4 regions of the Sutcliffiella horikoshii genome follow, and region 1 is predicted to be linked to each of the others. Evidence: riboswitches for the same ligand, from Rfam matches in the RefSeq annotation. Region 1 holds a riboswitch; each other region holds the start of a gene.

Region 1 (4,216 bases):
CTATGGTAAAGACATCATAGTCTGACATATTTCTTGGGAAATGAAGAACAGTTATCGGAAATACGCGGTAATTGTTCTTTTTTTATTGCAGGGATTAGGCTGAGATGCAGGGAAATTAATAGGTAAAGGGGGCTGGTATGTAATGGTAGTAGAGAACTTGGAAATGTTTCTTGTTAAAGCCAAAAGTAAGTCGCATGTAATGGAAATTTTGCCTTACTACAGTCTGCGCTGCTGTTTAGTCACCCAAGGGGAAAGATCGTTTTTTTCACTAAGTAAAAACCAAATGCAACTGGTACAGGATGCAACGGTAGCTGATATTGTTATAGAAGGATCAAGAGAAGATATAATGGAACTTTTGAATGGAACGAAGATGAGAGATGTTAAAGGTTTGGCATTTAAAGGGTCCTTCAGGCATTTCTTGCTTATGGATTCATTATTTACCCTTGTAAACCGCTCAGAAAGAAAAGAAGTATCTTAAAGGAATTGTCCTCACCTATACCGAATTAAACTATATAGATAAAGAGAATTTATAGGCGGTGTAGGGGTAGTGTATCATGTTATTGTCAACAAAATTGCCGGAAATGGAAAAGGACTTCGTATGTGGAAAGAAGCGGAGAAGTTTTTAGAAAAGAAAAGTGTAACTTATCACGTCTCATTTACTGAATATGCAGGTCATGCCGGTGAATTGATAGAAAATATAGAGGAGAATGTGGTTCATGCTGTCGTGGTAGTCGGTGGAGATGGTACCATTCATGAAGTGGTGAGTAAATTGGTTCATAAAAAAGTGGCTCTCGGGATTGTTCCTGCCGGTTCGGGAAATGACTTGGCAAGAAGCCTTGGAGTCCCTTTTGATGTAGAAGGAGCATTGTTTAGGATATTAAAGGGTTCCTATCAACTAATAGATGTACCCAAAGTAGGTGAAGAGCATTATATTTCGATAGCGGGGCTTGGGTTTGACGGCAAGGTTGCAGAAGTGACCAATAGGTCAAGGGCGAAACGTTTATTGAATAAATTAGGCTTAGGTGGCTTGTCTTATGTGCTGAATATTTTCAGAGTTCTTTTCACCTATCAACCGTCTGATGTTTCTGTTGCAGTAGATGGAAGGTTATATAAGTTTCAGGATGTGTGGCTGATAGCGGTAGCAAATCTCCCCTATTATGGAGGAGGAATCATGATCTGCCCAGATGCCTGCGGAAATGACGGGGCATTGGATATATGTGTGGTTTCTGGTATTGGAAGATGGGAGTTATTATTTGTGTTTCCGCTTGCTTTTAAAGGAAAACATATTAAACACCGAAATGTCACGATGCTTAGAGGCTCATCCATACAAGTTAGCACGAGTTCATCCATGATCATGCAATGTGACGGAGAAATCGTTCCAAATGGAACAATTGATTTTAGCGTGGAAAAGAAAGCTATAAAGATTTTTTAAATATAGGAGAAAGTTTTTAATTGACAGGCTATTTATCACCGTGATACGATAACACTCGTTAATTCGAATTGCCCAAATACTTAATTTTAACTATATATGTTTATCTCTTATCGAGAGAGGTGGAGGGACGTGCCCGATGAAACCCGGCAACCGTCAACAAGGAATTGTTGAAATTGGTGCCAATTCACACAAAGCAATTTGCTTTGATAGATGAGAGAAAGGACTTTTCTCATTTAATCCTTTCTGCTCATTGTTGCAGAAGGGATTTTTTATTTTCAGGGATTAAACAAACGTTTGTTTATTCTTAATTGGGTAAGCTAAAACAAGGAAATGTAAGAAAGTAGGTGCGAACATGATTTCACTTCAAGGTGTAAAAAAGGTTTTTAAAACGAAAAACGGAGTAGTGACAGCTGTTGATAATATAGATCTATCCATCAACCAAGGAGAGATTTTCGGTGTTATTGGGTACAGCGGAGCAGGAAAAAGCACTTTAATCCGCATGCTAAATGGACTGGAAACGCCAACGGACGGAGTGGTGGATGTTGCAGGAAGAAACCTTGCAAAAGTTAAGGGCAAAGAACTGAGAGAAGCACGCCAGGAAATCAGTATGATCTTCCAGCACTTCAATCTGTTATGGTCAAGAACGGTGAAGGAAAATATCGCGTTTCCACTTGAAATTGCCGGAGTCAGCAGTTCAGAGCGTAACAAGCGAGTGGAAGAACTTATCAAGCTTGTAGGCTTAGAAGGAAGAGGAGACTCCTATCCATCTCAACTTAGCGGAGGTCAAAAGCAACGTGTAGGGATTGCAAGAGCGCTTGCGAATAACCCTAAAGTCCTTTTATGTGATGAAGCGACTTCGGCATTGGATCCACAGACTACAGATTCCATCCTAGACCTCTTAGTCGATATAAATAAACGTTTATCTCTCACTATCGTACTAATCACACATGAAATGCATGTTATTCGGAAAATTTGTCATCGAGTTGCGGTGATGGAAAATGGAAAGGTTGTGGAACAGGGAGATGTACTTAATGTCTTCCGTAAGCCAGAACAGCCAATTACAAAACGCTTCGTAAAACAGGTGACAGAACCAGAAGATACGCAAGAAACAGTGGAACACTTGTTGGCTGAATACCCACAAGGAAAAGTAATTCAACTAACATTTGTAGGAACTTCGGCAGAACAGCCTTTAATAACGAATTTGATTCGCAGATTTCCAATTGATGTGAACATCCTTCAAGGGAAAATCTCACAAACTCAAAATGGAGCATATGGCACACTTTTTGTGCACCTTGATGGAGAAGAAACGCAAGTACAAGAGGCATTGAGTTTTATCCGTGAGCAGCAAGTGGAGTTGGAGGTGATGACACATGCTTGAGAGAGTTAATTGGGACAAGATGTGGGAAGCAACCTTAGAAACTCTTTATATGAGCAGTATATCGGTTGTCGCTACGTTTATACTAGGAATTGTTTTAGGACTATTATTGTTTTTAACAGCTAAGGGGAACATATGGGAAAGCCGGTTAATTAATGGATTGGTTGCAGCATTCGTAAATATCTTCCGTTCCATCCCATTTGTCATTTTAATATTTTTACTTATTCCTTTCACAAGGTTCATCATGGATACCATTATCGGTGCAAACGCGGCATTGCCAGCCTTGATCATAGGAGCAGCACCATTTTACGCACGTATGGTTGAAATTGCATTACGTGAAATCGACAAAGGTGTCATTGAAGCAGCACGTTCGATGGGTGCAAAAACTTCAGAAATCATCTGGAAAGTACTCCTTCCGGAATCGATGCCAGCATTGGTTTCCGGTATAACTGTTACTGCCATTGCAATTGTAAGTTACACAGCGATGGCAGGGATCATCGGTGCAGGTGGTTTGGGTAACCTTGCATTCTTAGATGGTTTCCAGCGTAACAACTGGGAAGTAACCTTAGTGTGTACAGTCATCATCTTAATCATAGTATTTATCATCCAATTCATTGGAGATTTAATAACCAACAAACTAGACAAACGATAAGAAAGAGGGGACTAAAATTATGAAAAAAGTTTTAAGCTTTGCTGTAATATCATTGTTAGTGTTAGTACTTGCTGCATGTGGCGGCGGTGAAAAAGGTATAGAGGAAGGTAAGCTGGTAATAGGTGCATCTAATGTACCGCATGCAGAAATCCTTGAAGAAGCAAAACCTTTATTAGAAGACCAGGGAATTGAATTAGACATTCAAACATATACAGATTACATCATTCCCAACCAAGCTCTACGTGATAAAGATATTGATGCGAACTTTTTCCAACATGAACCTTATCTGAAAAGTCAAATTGAAGAAAATGATTACGAATTTGTAAGTGCAGGCGGCGTTCACATTGAACCAATCGGTGTATACTCAAAAGAGTATGACAGCTTGGAAGAGCTTCCTGAAGGAGCGGAAATCTTAATGAGTAACTCTGTTGCCGATCATGGCCGTATCCTTGCAATGCTTGAAGAAAAAGGACTAATTACATTAAAAGAAGGTGTAGAAGTTACATCTGCATCTGTTGATGATATTGATGAGAACCCTAAGAATCTTGAGTTCAATACTCAATTCGAAGCAGCTTTCCTTCCGCAAGCATACTTGAATGGCGACGGAGATGCAGTACTGATTAACGGTAACTATGCACTTGGCGCTGATATCGATCCAGAAAAAGAAGCAATCGCTTTAGAATCTGGTGAAAACAATCCTTACGTAAACCTTATCGTTGTTCGTGAGGAAGATAAAGATAATGAACAGATCAAAGCA
Region 2 (4,216 bases), 1.1 Mb from region 1:
TTCCTCCCGACCGCTGCATCAAAAACTTCACCCCGAACACCGATACCAGCACTCCGATCATCGCAATCACCGGATACACATTTTGCTCAATCAACAGCTGAATCAGCGTGTAGGAAAGTACCATCGATAACACCGGAGACACCACCCACACAACTAACAGCTGTACGACGATGTCCTTTTGCAAAACAGATCGCCCCTGCTTCACAAAACCAATCCCGATAATCGAAGACGTCGTAATTTGTGTCAGTGGCACGGGAATGCCAAACACCGAGGCAACCGTGACGATTCCGGCTCCCGTGCCCGAAATGACGCATCCTTCCTCCAGCCGCAGCTTTGTAATCTTCTTGCCATTCGTTTCCATGACACGTTGGCCAAGCAATAGCGCGCCCAAAGCTACAAACAATCCTCCCCACAGAATTCCCTGCCCAGTGTTCATAATCCCTGCTCCGACAAGCGGTCCCACCGCATTGGCAACATTGTTCATCCCCGCGGAAAATGCTTCAAACACTCCCATCACCACGACCAGCACCGACAAGATTGGAACGGCCCTTGACGACTTAACCCATCTATCAACCACTCTATTTTTCAACACCCAGGTTGCCCCGATTGCTAACAAAAACGCCAGAACCGGTGTCAGCAGCCAGAACGAAACAATCCAGGCGAGCTTTCCGACAAACACGGATTGATAGACAATTCCGGCTCCGACAACCGCACCGACGGTCACTTCACTGGTGGAAAGCGGGATGCCGAACACATTTGCTAAAAATAAAGATAGGGCCGCAGATGCGATGACAATCAGGGCGATGGCCACCGTAAAGGTACTCTGTGGCACAATTCCGCTCCCCATTGTCTTGACGACCTCTCCGCCGCCGAGCCACGCTCCAAAGAACACCGCAATCCCACATAGCACCAAAGCCACATTCCTTTTTACAACTCCTGCACCATAGGCAATTCCCATGGATGCTGCCGCACCGCTCGCCCCGATATTCATGGCGAAAAACAGACCAACGATGACAGCTATGGTAACTAACATGTTTTTTCCTCCTTCACTTCACTGCCAACCTTAGTTTGTATGCAGGCCGCACTCCGTCTTGCCGCTACCCGCCCAGCGGCCAGCGCGGGAATCACCTTCCGCACCGACTGCCTGTGTACAGGGAAAACAGCCGATGCTTGGATAGCCATGATCGTGTAGCTCGTTATAGGGAAGTCCTCGGCTCCGAATATGATTCCAAACATCCCCCCATGTCCAATGGATGAGCGGGCAAATTTTGATGTTTTGAAACTTGTCATCCTGGTTGAGGAAATTCGTGGCTGCCCTCGTTGGGGATTGTTCCCTTCTGAGACCAGATATCCATGCCTTTTTTGGCGTGAGTGCTTCTCGTAAAGGTTCCACCTTCCGTATTTGGCAGCACTTTCCGGGATCTCTTTTCCAAAGAACCGTGCCATGTGCCGCGGCTTGTTGCTCCAACGTTAGCTGCGGCTTCCTCTTCTCAATCTGCAACTTCGGATATCTCTCTTCTATCTGCTCAATAACCTTATACGTTTCCGGAAAATGCAAATCTGTATCTAAAAAAACAATTTTCGCATCAGGCTTTACTTCTTGAATTAGGTCGATCAGCACCACTGCCTCCGCACCAAAACTTGATGCATAGATTATCTCGTCGGAGTCGTAAACTCTATAGGCCCACTCCAAAACAACGGTGGCGCCTCTTGAGTCATCATCAACCTCGAAGGTGGACGAGATCTCCTTCCAATTTTCATACGTGATTTTCTGGTTCATGCTGTTACTGCTCCTTTCTTTTCCAACGCAAAAAGGCAGCCCCTTTAATGTGCATGCTTGTTGTTCCAAGCCAAGCATCATGTAAAGTGACCGCCTCCAGTTTGTCTGGTCAGCGAGTGTTTATTTTTTTTGAAGGCGAACCTTCTCATTTTTTTCTATCTGAATGACTTTTCCATCCTGTACGACTAGGGTGATAGATCCAAACTTGATGGATTGCAGCATTCTTTCCAAGTGGGTTACCACGTCTTCCCATTCTGACTTTGCCAGTTGGCTCGCCTCCATTTCACCAAATAAAAAACGCCTCTCCCATTATGGAAAAGGCGCATCGTATGTATGCTGCACCTTATCTTCCAAAATGGGTATCCATTTTGCTGGAATTGGCACCTTGCTGTTCGCAGGTTGCCGGGCTTCAACGGGCCAGTCCCTCAGCCGCTCTAGATAAGCGTCGATTCATTTGTTGTTTTTGATAAAATTAATCCTACCATACTTATATGAATTGTCAACAATGTTATTGACTGTTTTTTTAGATTTTTTTATTTTTGGGAAGTTGGTCCTAGTCAGCTACTTCATTCCCCAATCTTTGTAAGCTTGGTTTCCGAATCAATGATGGCAGCTTGATAGGAATCTCCCGAGACCGTTTCAAAAAGAACACCTTGTACTGTTTCTTCTTGTTCTTCGAGTTTCACCAAATCAACTTTTGATAATCCGTTCGGATCAAAGGTCACTTTCCCTTCCAGCTTGAATTGCCCATCCCCTAATTCCTCTGCCAGTTCAATTTCATGGTCCAGCATCCGCTCCTCCAACCATCCGGCCAGTAAGGGTTCTACCGTATCTTCCGCTATTTTCAAACTTTCATTGTATGTGAGAATCATGGAGTAGCGGACATACTGCACCGTTTCATACTCATTCCCGCCCATGCCAACAGAAGTGGAGGAGATGGTGAATTCAGGATCCGGTTCTCCTTGAGCAAACAAATTACAGCCTGTTAACACTATTGTAAGACAACACAAAACAGATAACCTCTTCAAGCTTCCCATCCAAGACATATCCTCATACTTACTCCCCTTTGTACTAACCAATCCTAACCCCTCCTGGCATTCCCATTTTACTCAACATTAACATATTTTTCCTTGTCTATGTTGCAATAAAATAAAAATGATGCGAGATTCCTATGCAGAAAGGATTCCGCACTATTTTTCAAAAAAAAATAAGCAGCGGATTCATTCTCCGCCGCTTATTTCTATTCGCATTTAGCCATTTCTATTTTCTTACGCTTTTCCGTAACAAGGACATCAAGATGACGGTAAAGGTTAACGAATTCCCCAGGAAGCAGTCCACCGTACTCGCCGTCTAGATTTAGCTGCATTTTCTCTTGAGTGTTTACTTTTACCCTGTTCGCCTTCGTGTAGATGACTAAATCATCTTTCACATGATCTCCGCGCAATGCCATAGAAGCAATACGGATGAAGTCTGCAATGTTTGCTTTTTTAAGAATGATCATATCAAACATTCCGTCGTTCATGCAGGAGTCTGGCGCAAGCTTTTCGAAGCCGCCTACTGAATTGGATAAGGAGACAAGGAACAGCATAATTTCGCCTTCAAAGATCTTTCCGTCGTATTCAATCGTTACGTTCGTCGGGCGAATAGATGGAAGCATCTCGATTCCTTTTAGGTAGTAGGCAAGCTGGCCAAGCATTGTCTTCATCTTGATTGGTACCTCATAAGACAGCTCGGTCATTTTTCCGCCACCAGCAATATTCATGAAGTATTGATCATTGGCTTTTCCAATATCCACTGGCATTGGGACGCCTTCTGCAATAACATCCACACAAGCTAATATATCATCACGTGGCAGGTCAAGTGCTCTGGCAAAGTCGTTGGTCGTTCCCACTGGAATAATACCAAGTTGTGGACGGTAGTCCTGTTCTGCAAGACCGTTGACCACTTCATTTATTGTTCCATCTCCACCGGCTGCCACGACAAGTTCATACCTGCGTTCAACTGCAAGCTTAGCCGCTTCTGTCGCATCTCCATGTCCAGTTGTTGCATGGCAGGATGTTTCATAGCCGGCTTTTTCTAATCGAACCAACACTTCTGGCAGATGCTTTTTGAACAGCTCGCGGCCAGATGTTGGATTGTATATTACCCTAGCTCGTTTCATTTCCCATCATCCTAAACGTATATTTAACTAAGCCCTCTTTTATATTTATGTGTAGTCTGTCTCTGTATGTTGTTATATAGAATAGTTATATTTACCAATACCACTAAGTAGTGAACCTGAATCCACTACTGATAACATATTAGCCTATTCTGGTGTGGATATGCAATTAAAATGAAAATTTTGAGAAATGCGGAATCTATTGTTCCAAAATAAAACCCCCACCCGCACCGCCACTTCTCAAAAGTAGCAGCTGCAGATGGGGGCACTAAGTTCTT
Region 3 (4,216 bases), 220 kb from region 1:
TTTTGAGAAAACATGCTGGTTAGAAGATGGGGAGATCGTTACCTTTGAAGGGAACTATCAGTATGCGCGGGAGAAGCGGGAGGAATTGGAGAGGAAAAAGGTTGTGGAACTACCTGAAATCACCAAAATTGAGCAAAAGAAAAAGCACTTGGTTTATGAAGCGAGCGAAAAAAGATGCTACGAAGAATTTGAAAAGCAATTAGAAGATTTGGAAACAGAGATAGTTAAGTTGGAAACTCTGATGAACAATGAAGAGGATTTACTTACACTTCAAAGGCTGCAAGATGAACTAACCGTCTTAGAAACAGAAAGAGACTCTTTATATATAAAATTAGAAGAAATCCTTTAGAATTAAAAACCGCCTAAGAATAGAGCTCTCAAAGAGCCTCATTCTCGGGCGGTTTTCTTTATTAACTATATTAAGCGTTCGCTTGTTCTTTCAAAGCATCTGCTTTGTCTGTTTGCTCCCAAGGAAGATCCAGATCATTACGTCCGAAGTGGCCGTAAGCTGCAGTTTGCTTGTAGATAGGACGACGAAGGTCTAGCATTTTGATGATTCCTGCTGGACGAAGGTCGAAGTTATTGCGAACCAATTCAACTAATTTTTCTTCAGAAACTTTACCAGTTCCGAAAGTATCAACTGCGATGGATACCGGTTGTGCAACACCGATCGCGTAAGCCAATTGAACTTCACACTTGTCAGCAAGTCCGCTTGCTACGATGTTTTTAGCCACATAACGTGCAGCATATGCACCAGAGCGGTCTACTTTCGTTGCATCTTTACCGGAGAATGCTCCACCACCGTGGCGAGCGTATCCACCGTAAGTATCAACGATGATCTTACGTCCTGTAAGACCCGCATCCCCTTGTGGTCCACCGATTACGAAACGGCCAGTCGGGTTGATGAAGTATTTTGTGTTCTCGTCGATCAATTCAGCAGGAACTACCGGCTTGATTACGTATTCCTTGATGTTGCGTTGGATACGCTCCAAGGAAACCTCTGGGTGATGTTGAGTTGAAATTACGATTGTATCAATACGAACTGGTTGGTCGTTCTCATCATATTCCACTGTCACTTGCGTTTTACCGTCTGGACGTAAGTAAGGAAGAACCTCATCTTTTCTCACTTCTGTTAAACGGCGAGAAAGCTTGTGCGCCAGTGAAATAGGTAATGGCATTAATTCTTTTGTTTCATTACAAGCATATCCGAACATTAGACCTTGGTCTCCAGCTCCGATTGCTTCGATTTCTGCATCTGACATTTGACCTTCGCGAGCTTCTAACGCTTGGTCAACACCCATTGCGATGTCAGCAGACTGCTCATCGATGGAAGTAAGTACCGCACAAGTTTCCGCATCAAAACCGTACTTTGCACGAGTATAACCGATGCCTTGGATTGTTTCACGAACAATTTTAGGAATATCTACATAAGTGGAAGTTGTAATTTCTCCAGCTACCAATACCAATCCAGTAGTAACGGATGTTTCACACGCTACACGTGCATTCGGATCATTTGTTAGGATTGCATCCAGGATAGAATCGGAAATTTGGTCACAAATTTTATCCGGATGGCCTTCCGTTACGGACTCAGAAGTAAATAAACGACGTTGTTTAGTCATTAAAAAAAGTTCCTCCTTTTTGTTTATGAAAAGCGTTTGACTTCTCTTCACGTACAGCAGTTATATTTGATACGGATCTCAGTTCCTATTGTGATGTTCTATGTTATCTTGTGTAAAAATAGAAAAAACCTTCCCACAAAATTGAGGAAAGGTTTGATGTCGAGAATTAGCCTTTCACTCTTATCGGTCAAGGTCATAGCCTTGCTCAGGTTTAGCACCTTTTCTCAAGCGACCAATAACATTGGCCTAATACAAAACAGCGGCGTGCTTTTTCGCGCTCGCTCATCCTTTGAGCAGGTTGCTGGGTTTCATAGGGCCTGTCCCTCCACCAGCTCGGAATAAGAGTATCCGTTCAAGGTTCTATATTAGCGTACTAAAACCTTTCATGTCAACAAAAAAGAGAAATAATTCGACATCAATTTACAGGAAATAATTACTTCCTTTTATGTAGATCTTTTATCTTGAAAAATCTCATTATCATTTTCTTTTACTTCTGGTTGGCAAGGTTTATAATGGGAGAGGACATTTGGTGAAAATTTTAGTGGACAAGCTTAGAAATGACAACGCTTTCAATCAGTTAATCTAATGCTATTCCACTTGGATAAGCCTCTTTTTCACAAAATGTTAACGAATTCCTATAAATTTTCATAAAATAAGCTAATTAGTATGGACTATTAAGTTAAATGTGTTATACTTTTTAACAGATGAGAAAATAAATAAGCAAATTATATAATCAAAGGAGAGTTATCCATGATGAAAACGGTTGGGATTGATAATGGGTTAACAAAATTAATTTACGGAAGCAACACGCATGTTCAACTGTCTGTTCCTCAATTGGTAGAAAAGATATTAAACCGTAACGAAGGCTGCCTGACCTCAACTGGTGCAGTACTCGCAACGACTGGCAAATACACGGGTCGCTCCCCTAAAGATAAATTTATTGTAGAAGAAGAAATCAGCAAAGATAAAATTGACTGGGGTACCGTCAACGCGCCTATCTCTGAAGAAGTATTTGATCGCCTATATAACAAAGTTCTCACATACTTAGAAAACAAAGAAGAAGTATTTGTATTCAAAGGCTTCGCTGGCGCCGATGAAAAATATCAATTGCCAATCCAAGTAATCAACGAATTCGCATGGCACAACCTTTTTGCACAACAGTTATTTATTAAGCCAAATGAAGAGCAATTGGCAAAACATGAAACCGCATTCAGCATTGTTTCTGCTCCGAATTTCAAAGCAGATCCTGTCATAGACGGAACAAATTCAGAAGCATTCATCATTATTTCCTTCAGCAAACGCATTGTTCTGATCGGTGGTACAGAATATGCCGGAGAAATGAAAAAGTCCATTTTCTCTGTAATGAATTATCTTCTTCCGGAAAACGGAATTATGCCAATGCACTGCTCGGCAAACGTAGGACGCGAAGGCGATGTAGCATTATTCTTCGGTCTTTCCGGTACAGGTAAAACAACGCTATCTGCTGACCCGAACCGTAAACTTATCGGAGACGACGAGCACGGCTGGTCTAACACAGGCGTATTTAACATTGAAGGCGGATGCTATGCTAAATGCATCGGTCTGACTCGTGAAAAAGAACCGCAAATCTTTGACGCAATCCGTTTTGGCTCAGTCCTTGAAAATGTGGTCATTGATGGTCAATCAAGAATTGCTGACTATGAAAACTCCACGTTAACAGAAAATACACGTGCAGCTTACTCATTGGATGCAATGGACAATATCGTTCAACCAAGCATTGCCGGTCACCCAAATACCATCGTCTTTTTAACAGCCGATGCAACTGGCGTATTGCCTCCAATCTCTAAGCTATCAAAAGAACAGGCAATGTTCCACTTCCTAAGTGGTTACACAAGTAAACTTGCAGGCACAGAGCGTGGAATCACATCACCACAAGCAACTTTCTCTACTTGCTTTGGTTCACCATTCCTGCCGCTTCCTGCTACTACTTATGCGGAGATGCTTGGCAAGAAAATTGATGAGCACAACGTACAGGTTTACCTTGTTAACACAGGCTGGACTGGCGGGGAGTATGGCGTTGGAAGCCGCATGAAGCTTTCTTACACAAGAGCTATGGTACAGGCGGCACTTGAAGGCGACCTGACAAATGTGGAAGTAGAAACCGATCCATACTTCGGCGTTTCCATTCCAGTACATGTTCCAGGTGTACCTGACGAAGTGTTACAACCGAAGAAAACATGGCATAACGAAGAAAAATACGACCAGTTTGCTCGCGAGCTCGCAGGAAAGTTCAAAGCGAACTTCAAGAAGTTTGAAAATGTACCTGCGGAAGTCCTTGAGTTGGGCGGACCTACGGTATAATAATTATAAATGTTTTAGGCCAACCAAGGCTTTGAGAGACTTGGTTGGCCTTCTAGTTTATGGGGGGACGTTTAGAAGAACCCCCTATATGACTGTTTTCATGTTTTTAGTGGGGGTTCGGGCGTATAGAGCTGTCCTATTTAACCGTTTCCCTCTTTCTCTTGGGTGTTCGGGCATATAGAGCCGTTCTATTTGACTGTTTCCCTCTTTCTCATCGGCGTTCGGGCGTATAGAGCCGTTCTATTTGACCGTTTCCT
Region 4 (4,216 bases), 2.2 Mb from region 1:
ATAGCCCGGGTCTGGGACAAGAACGGTATCCCCTTCATTCAATAAACATTGGGGAATTTCCACCAGTCCCGCCTTGCCGCCAAAGAGTATGGCCACTTCCGAATCGGGATTTATGTCCACTTCGTATTCTCGTTTATAAAAAGTTGCAATCGCTTCTTTAAAAAATTGGTGACCCTGAAACGGGGAATATTTATGATGATTTGGTTTTTCAACGGCTTCCTGTAACGACTTTACAATATGTTCAGGAGTCGGCTGATCAGGGTTTCCTTGTCCAAGATTAATCACATCATGACCTTGTGCGACAACCTTCCCCACCTTTTCAACCAATGAAGCAAAGAACTGTTTAGGCAGTGTATTTAATAATTCAGATTGTTGAAAGTGTTTCACCTTTTTCACCTACTTAAAAAATTCTTGAAATCCTAGTCACAAATCATATATTGTTAGATTCAACTTGTAAAGTACTTTTTCAACGGGGGGATAAAATTATGAAATGGAAAATAGCTTGTATTCAATTTGATGTAGCTTTCGGTGATCCCGAGGCAAATATAGAAAAAGCATGTGAACTTTTGACAGTTGCAGGAAAAGATCGACCTGATATCATTGTTCTTCCTGAACTGTGGTCTACAGGATATGATCTCGGGCGCCTTGATAAAATTGCCGATTCTGGCGGTTTTGTCACGACCAAATTCCTTAAATCTGCTGCAAAAGAACTAAAAACACACATTGTGGGCGGTTCGGTCGCGAAAAAAACGAACAAAGGAATTTATAATACGATGATTACGGTTAACAAAGATGGCGAAGTTGCCGGCGAATATAGTAAATTACACCTTTTCCGCTTGATGGACGAGCATCATTTCCTTCAGCCAGGAAAGACGGATGGGATGTTTGAGCTTGACGGAGAAACATGTGCAGGATTCATTTGCTATGATATCCGTTTTCCTGAATGGATCCGCGCGCATACCACTAAAGATGCAAAAGCGATATTCGTTGTTGCAGAGTGGCCTTTGGCAAGGGTTGATCATTGGCGTACCCTTCTTATTGCAAGGGCCATTGAGAACCAGTGCTATGTAATTGCATGTAATCGTTCTGGTGCTGATCCGAAGAATGCTTTTGCAGGGCACTCGATGATTATTGATCCTTGGGGAGAAATTGTGGCTGAAGCCGGGGAAGATGAGGAAATTATTACAGCTGAGATAGATTTGGATAAGGTGGAGGAAGTAAGAAAAAGAATCCCAATCTTTGAAGACCGAAGACCACAATACTATTAATCTTTTTACTTTAGTTGATTGCTTAGTCGCCGCTGTTCCTTTTCGCAATTGGCTTCTCGCTTTCCGCGGGACGGCGCTGGAGCCTCCTCACTTCGTTGCGGGGTCTCAACCTACCGTTACTCCCCCGCTGGAGTCTCCGCCATTTGCTCCAATCCACAGCTGAACATTGCGTAAAGTTACGTTAATCCTTTTACAGCTAACCCGGTTAGAGGGCTTTTCACTAACCCTTAAATGAATGAAGCCACCTTGTTGATTGGAGTGGAAGGCCCGCAGGCAAGCGAAGCGCCTGGAACGGAAATCAACTGTATTACATATTCTCTTATTCTTCCAAAACAAAAAGGACTCCGGAGTGGAGTCCTTTTCTATTTGGCTAGCATTATTTTGTAACGTTAGCAGCTTGAGGTCCACGAGCACCTTCAACGATTTCGAAAGATACTTCTTGGCCTTCTTCTAAAGTTTTGAAACCTTCGCCTTGGATTGCGGAGAAGTGTACGAATACGTCGTCTTGACCTTCAACTTCGATGAATCCAAAACCTTTTTCTGCATTGAACCATTTTACTTTACCTTGTAACATGTTTGTTCCTCCTTGTGGTTAACCCACGTAAATATTACTATTCTTGCTCTTTCAAACATTTCAAGACGAAAACGTGTTTCTGACTTTCCATATTCACGAACAAAAATAATAGTTTAATAATAACAGGTGCCTAGCATTTTTTCAAGGTTTTAACCAAACAATTCATACAATTCCATTAAATTCTTTAAATAATCTGATATTGGTTACAACAAAGATTTTTCAAAAAACTTGTTGACAATTTTCCCGGCGTCTTGTTATTATTTTCATCAAGCAATAATTTTCACACAATTTCATACATTCACAATTTAATGATTGTGATCTCTTATCAAGAGCAGGTGGAGGGATTTGGCCCTATGAAACCCAGCAACCGACCGTAATACTGTTGTGAAACAGGGCGTTACACATTTGTGGACGCCGAACGTATTAGTTCATAAGGCACGGTGCTAATTCCAGCAGAAGTTATTTCTGGCAGATAAGAGGGGAGAAGTCTACTCTTCAAGCCTCTTTCTTATGGAAAGGGGCTTTTATTTTTAAATAAATGCCCCGTTACTAATCAATAAATCACACGGGGGTAATAAATATGACCATTACAGCAACTACAGAATACGAGCCGTTAACAGAATCAACCGCTATTTCACTAGCGAAAGATCTTGAATTTTTCAAAGATGGTGCGCTATTGCATTGCCGTGAAATCGGTGATGGAAATTTGAACCTTGTCTTTCACATTAGAGACGAAAATAACACAGGAATTATTATTAAGCAGGCATTGCCTTATGCAAAGGTTGTTGGAGAAAGCTGGCCGTTGACCTTGCACAGAGCAACAATAGAAGGAAATTACTTGAAGAACGCCGCTACTTTGGTACCTAATCTTATTCCGAAAGTTTATTATACAAACGAAGCATTAGCGATAACGATCATGGAAGACCTCTCCCATTTGGAAATCGTTCGAAATGGTTTTCTAGATGGCAAGGACTTTCCGCTTCTGTCAAAGCATATTGGTGAATACTTAGCGAAAACATTGTTTTACACTTCTGATTTTGGATTAAATCAACAAGAGAAGAAAAACCTTCAGCAGGCATTTGCAAATCCAGAGCTTTGTAAGATTACCGAAGATCTAGTGTTTACAGACCCTTTTTATGAAAGTGAGACCAACGATTATGAGCCTGAGCTGCTTGGTTCGGTCGAGGATATTTGGAATGATGCGGAATTAAAGCTTGAAGTGGCAAAACTGAAATACACATTTTTAACCAACGGAGAAGCACTTCTACATGGGGACCTCCATACAGGAAGCATCTTTGCGAGTGAAATCGATACTAAAGTTATTGACCCTGAATTTGCATTTTTCGGACCGATCGGCTTTGATGTTGGACAGTTCTTTGCCAATATCCTCTTGCAAGCAATCACCAGAGACGACAGTCAAAGGGCCAGCATCACTTCCCACCTTTATCAAGTTTGGGAAGGATTCACTTTTACCTTCTCTGACTTATGGAAGACAAACAGTGTGGAACATTTCACGCAAACACCAGGCTACTTGGATTTCTTCCTGAAAAAAGTCTTTACTGATGCAATTGGATTTGCCGGATGTGAGGTTATTCGTCGAACCATTGGTTTGGCGCATGTAGCTGACCTTGATAGCCTCAAACCTTATGAGCGCAAAATTTCAGTAAAACAACAAGCTTTGTTATTAGGGCAAACACTAATTAAAAATGCAGCAAATATCCGTAACATTCAAGATGTAGAATCACTTCTTAAGAATGAACTAAAAGGGAATGGATAAATCATGACAATTACTACTAACCTACCGCTATCTGTAGAATGGAAAGACTCTTATATTCGATTATTAGATCAACAGAAATTACCTCAAGAGACGGTTTTCATTGATTTGCATACCATTAACGATGTCTATGATGCCATTGTCACTCTTAAAGTAAGGGGGGCGCCTGCAATTGGCATAACAGCAGCATACGGGCTTGTTCTCGCTGCAAACTCTTATAACATAGTTAATTTAGATGAATTTCACAGCCAGTTGAAAAAGGACCGGGACTACTTGGCAACTTCTCGTCCGACAGCAGTAAACCTTTTTTGGGCAATCGACCGACTCCTACAAGTGTCTTTGCACGCTTCTTCCGTGAACGAAGCAAAAACAAATCTTGTTCATGAAGCAATTCAAATCCAACTCGAGGACGAAGCAACATGCAGGCTTATCGGCGAGCATGCTCTTTCCTTGTTTCAAAAAAACGATAAACTGCTGACCATCTGTAATGCAGGATCTATTGCAACGGCCCGTTACGGAACAGCATTAGCTCCATTTCATTTGGCAAAAGAAAAAGAGTTCCCATTAAGTGCTTTTGCCTGTGAAACAAGACCAGTTCTA

Evidence for each region. A riboswitch is a leader RNA that binds a small molecule or an ion and turns the genes downstream of it on or off. The one in region 1 is predicted to bind S-adenosylmethionine.
Region 2: linked by a shared signal. The riboswitch ahead of K7887_RS02265 (YezD family protein) and the one ahead of K7887_RS18670 (methionine ABC transporter ATP-binding protein) in region 1 are both predicted to bind S-adenosylmethionine.
Region 3: linked by a shared signal. The riboswitch ahead of metK (methionine adenosyltransferase) and the one ahead of K7887_RS18670 (methionine ABC transporter ATP-binding protein) in region 1 are both predicted to bind S-adenosylmethionine.
Region 4: linked by a shared signal. The riboswitch ahead of mtnK (S-methyl-5-thioribose kinase) and the one ahead of K7887_RS18670 (methionine ABC transporter ATP-binding protein) in region 1 are both predicted to bind S-adenosylmethionine.

The regions. Positions count from the first base shown of each region.
Region 1 covers NZ_CP082918.1:3,613,054-3,617,269, reverse strand. The annotation lists gene K7887_RS18685 (MFS transporter) at 1-20, shown strand, start outside; gene K7887_RS18680 (hypothetical protein) at 143-478, shown strand; gene K7887_RS18675 (diacylglycerol/lipid kinase family protein) at 548-1,432, shown strand; SAM riboswitch class I at 1,537-1,649, shown strand; gene K7887_RS18670 (methionine ABC transporter ATP-binding protein) at 1,785-2,810, shown strand; gene K7887_RS18665 (methionine ABC transporter permease) at 2,803-3,459, shown strand; gene K7887_RS18660 (MetQ/NlpA family ABC transporter substrate-binding protein) at 3,479-4,216, shown strand, end outside.
Region 2 covers NZ_CP082918.1:431,437-435,652, reverse strand. The annotation lists gene K7887_RS02275 (sulfate permease) at 1-1,033, opposite strand, end outside; gene K7887_RS02270 (phosphoadenylyl-sulfate reductase) at 1,064-1,780, opposite strand; gene K7887_RS02265 (YezD family protein) at 1,901-2,062, opposite strand; SAM riboswitch class I at 2,121-2,225, opposite strand; gene K7887_RS02260 (hypothetical protein) at 2,347-2,859, opposite strand; gene K7887_RS02255 (diacylglycerol kinase) at 3,021-3,941, opposite strand.
Region 3 covers NZ_CP082918.1:3,390,884-3,395,099, forward strand. The annotation lists gene abc-f (ribosomal protection-like ABC-F family protein) at 1-349, shown strand, start outside; gene metK (methionine adenosyltransferase) at 420-1,619, opposite strand; SAM riboswitch class I at 1,797-1,964, opposite strand; gene pckA (phosphoenolpyruvate carboxykinase (ATP)) at 2,373-3,959, shown strand.
Region 4 covers NZ_CP082918.1:1,454,199-1,458,414, reverse strand. The annotation lists gene K7887_RS07490 (pyridoxal phosphate-dependent aminotransferase) at 1-387, opposite strand, end outside; gene K7887_RS07485 (carbon-nitrogen family hydrolase) at 486-1,268, shown strand; gene cspD (cold-shock protein CspD) at 1,645-1,842, opposite strand; SAM riboswitch class I at 2,162-2,321, shown strand; gene mtnK (S-methyl-5-thioribose kinase) at 2,423-3,619, shown strand; gene mtnA (S-methyl-5-thioribose-1-phosphate isomerase) at 3,623-4,216, shown strand, end outside.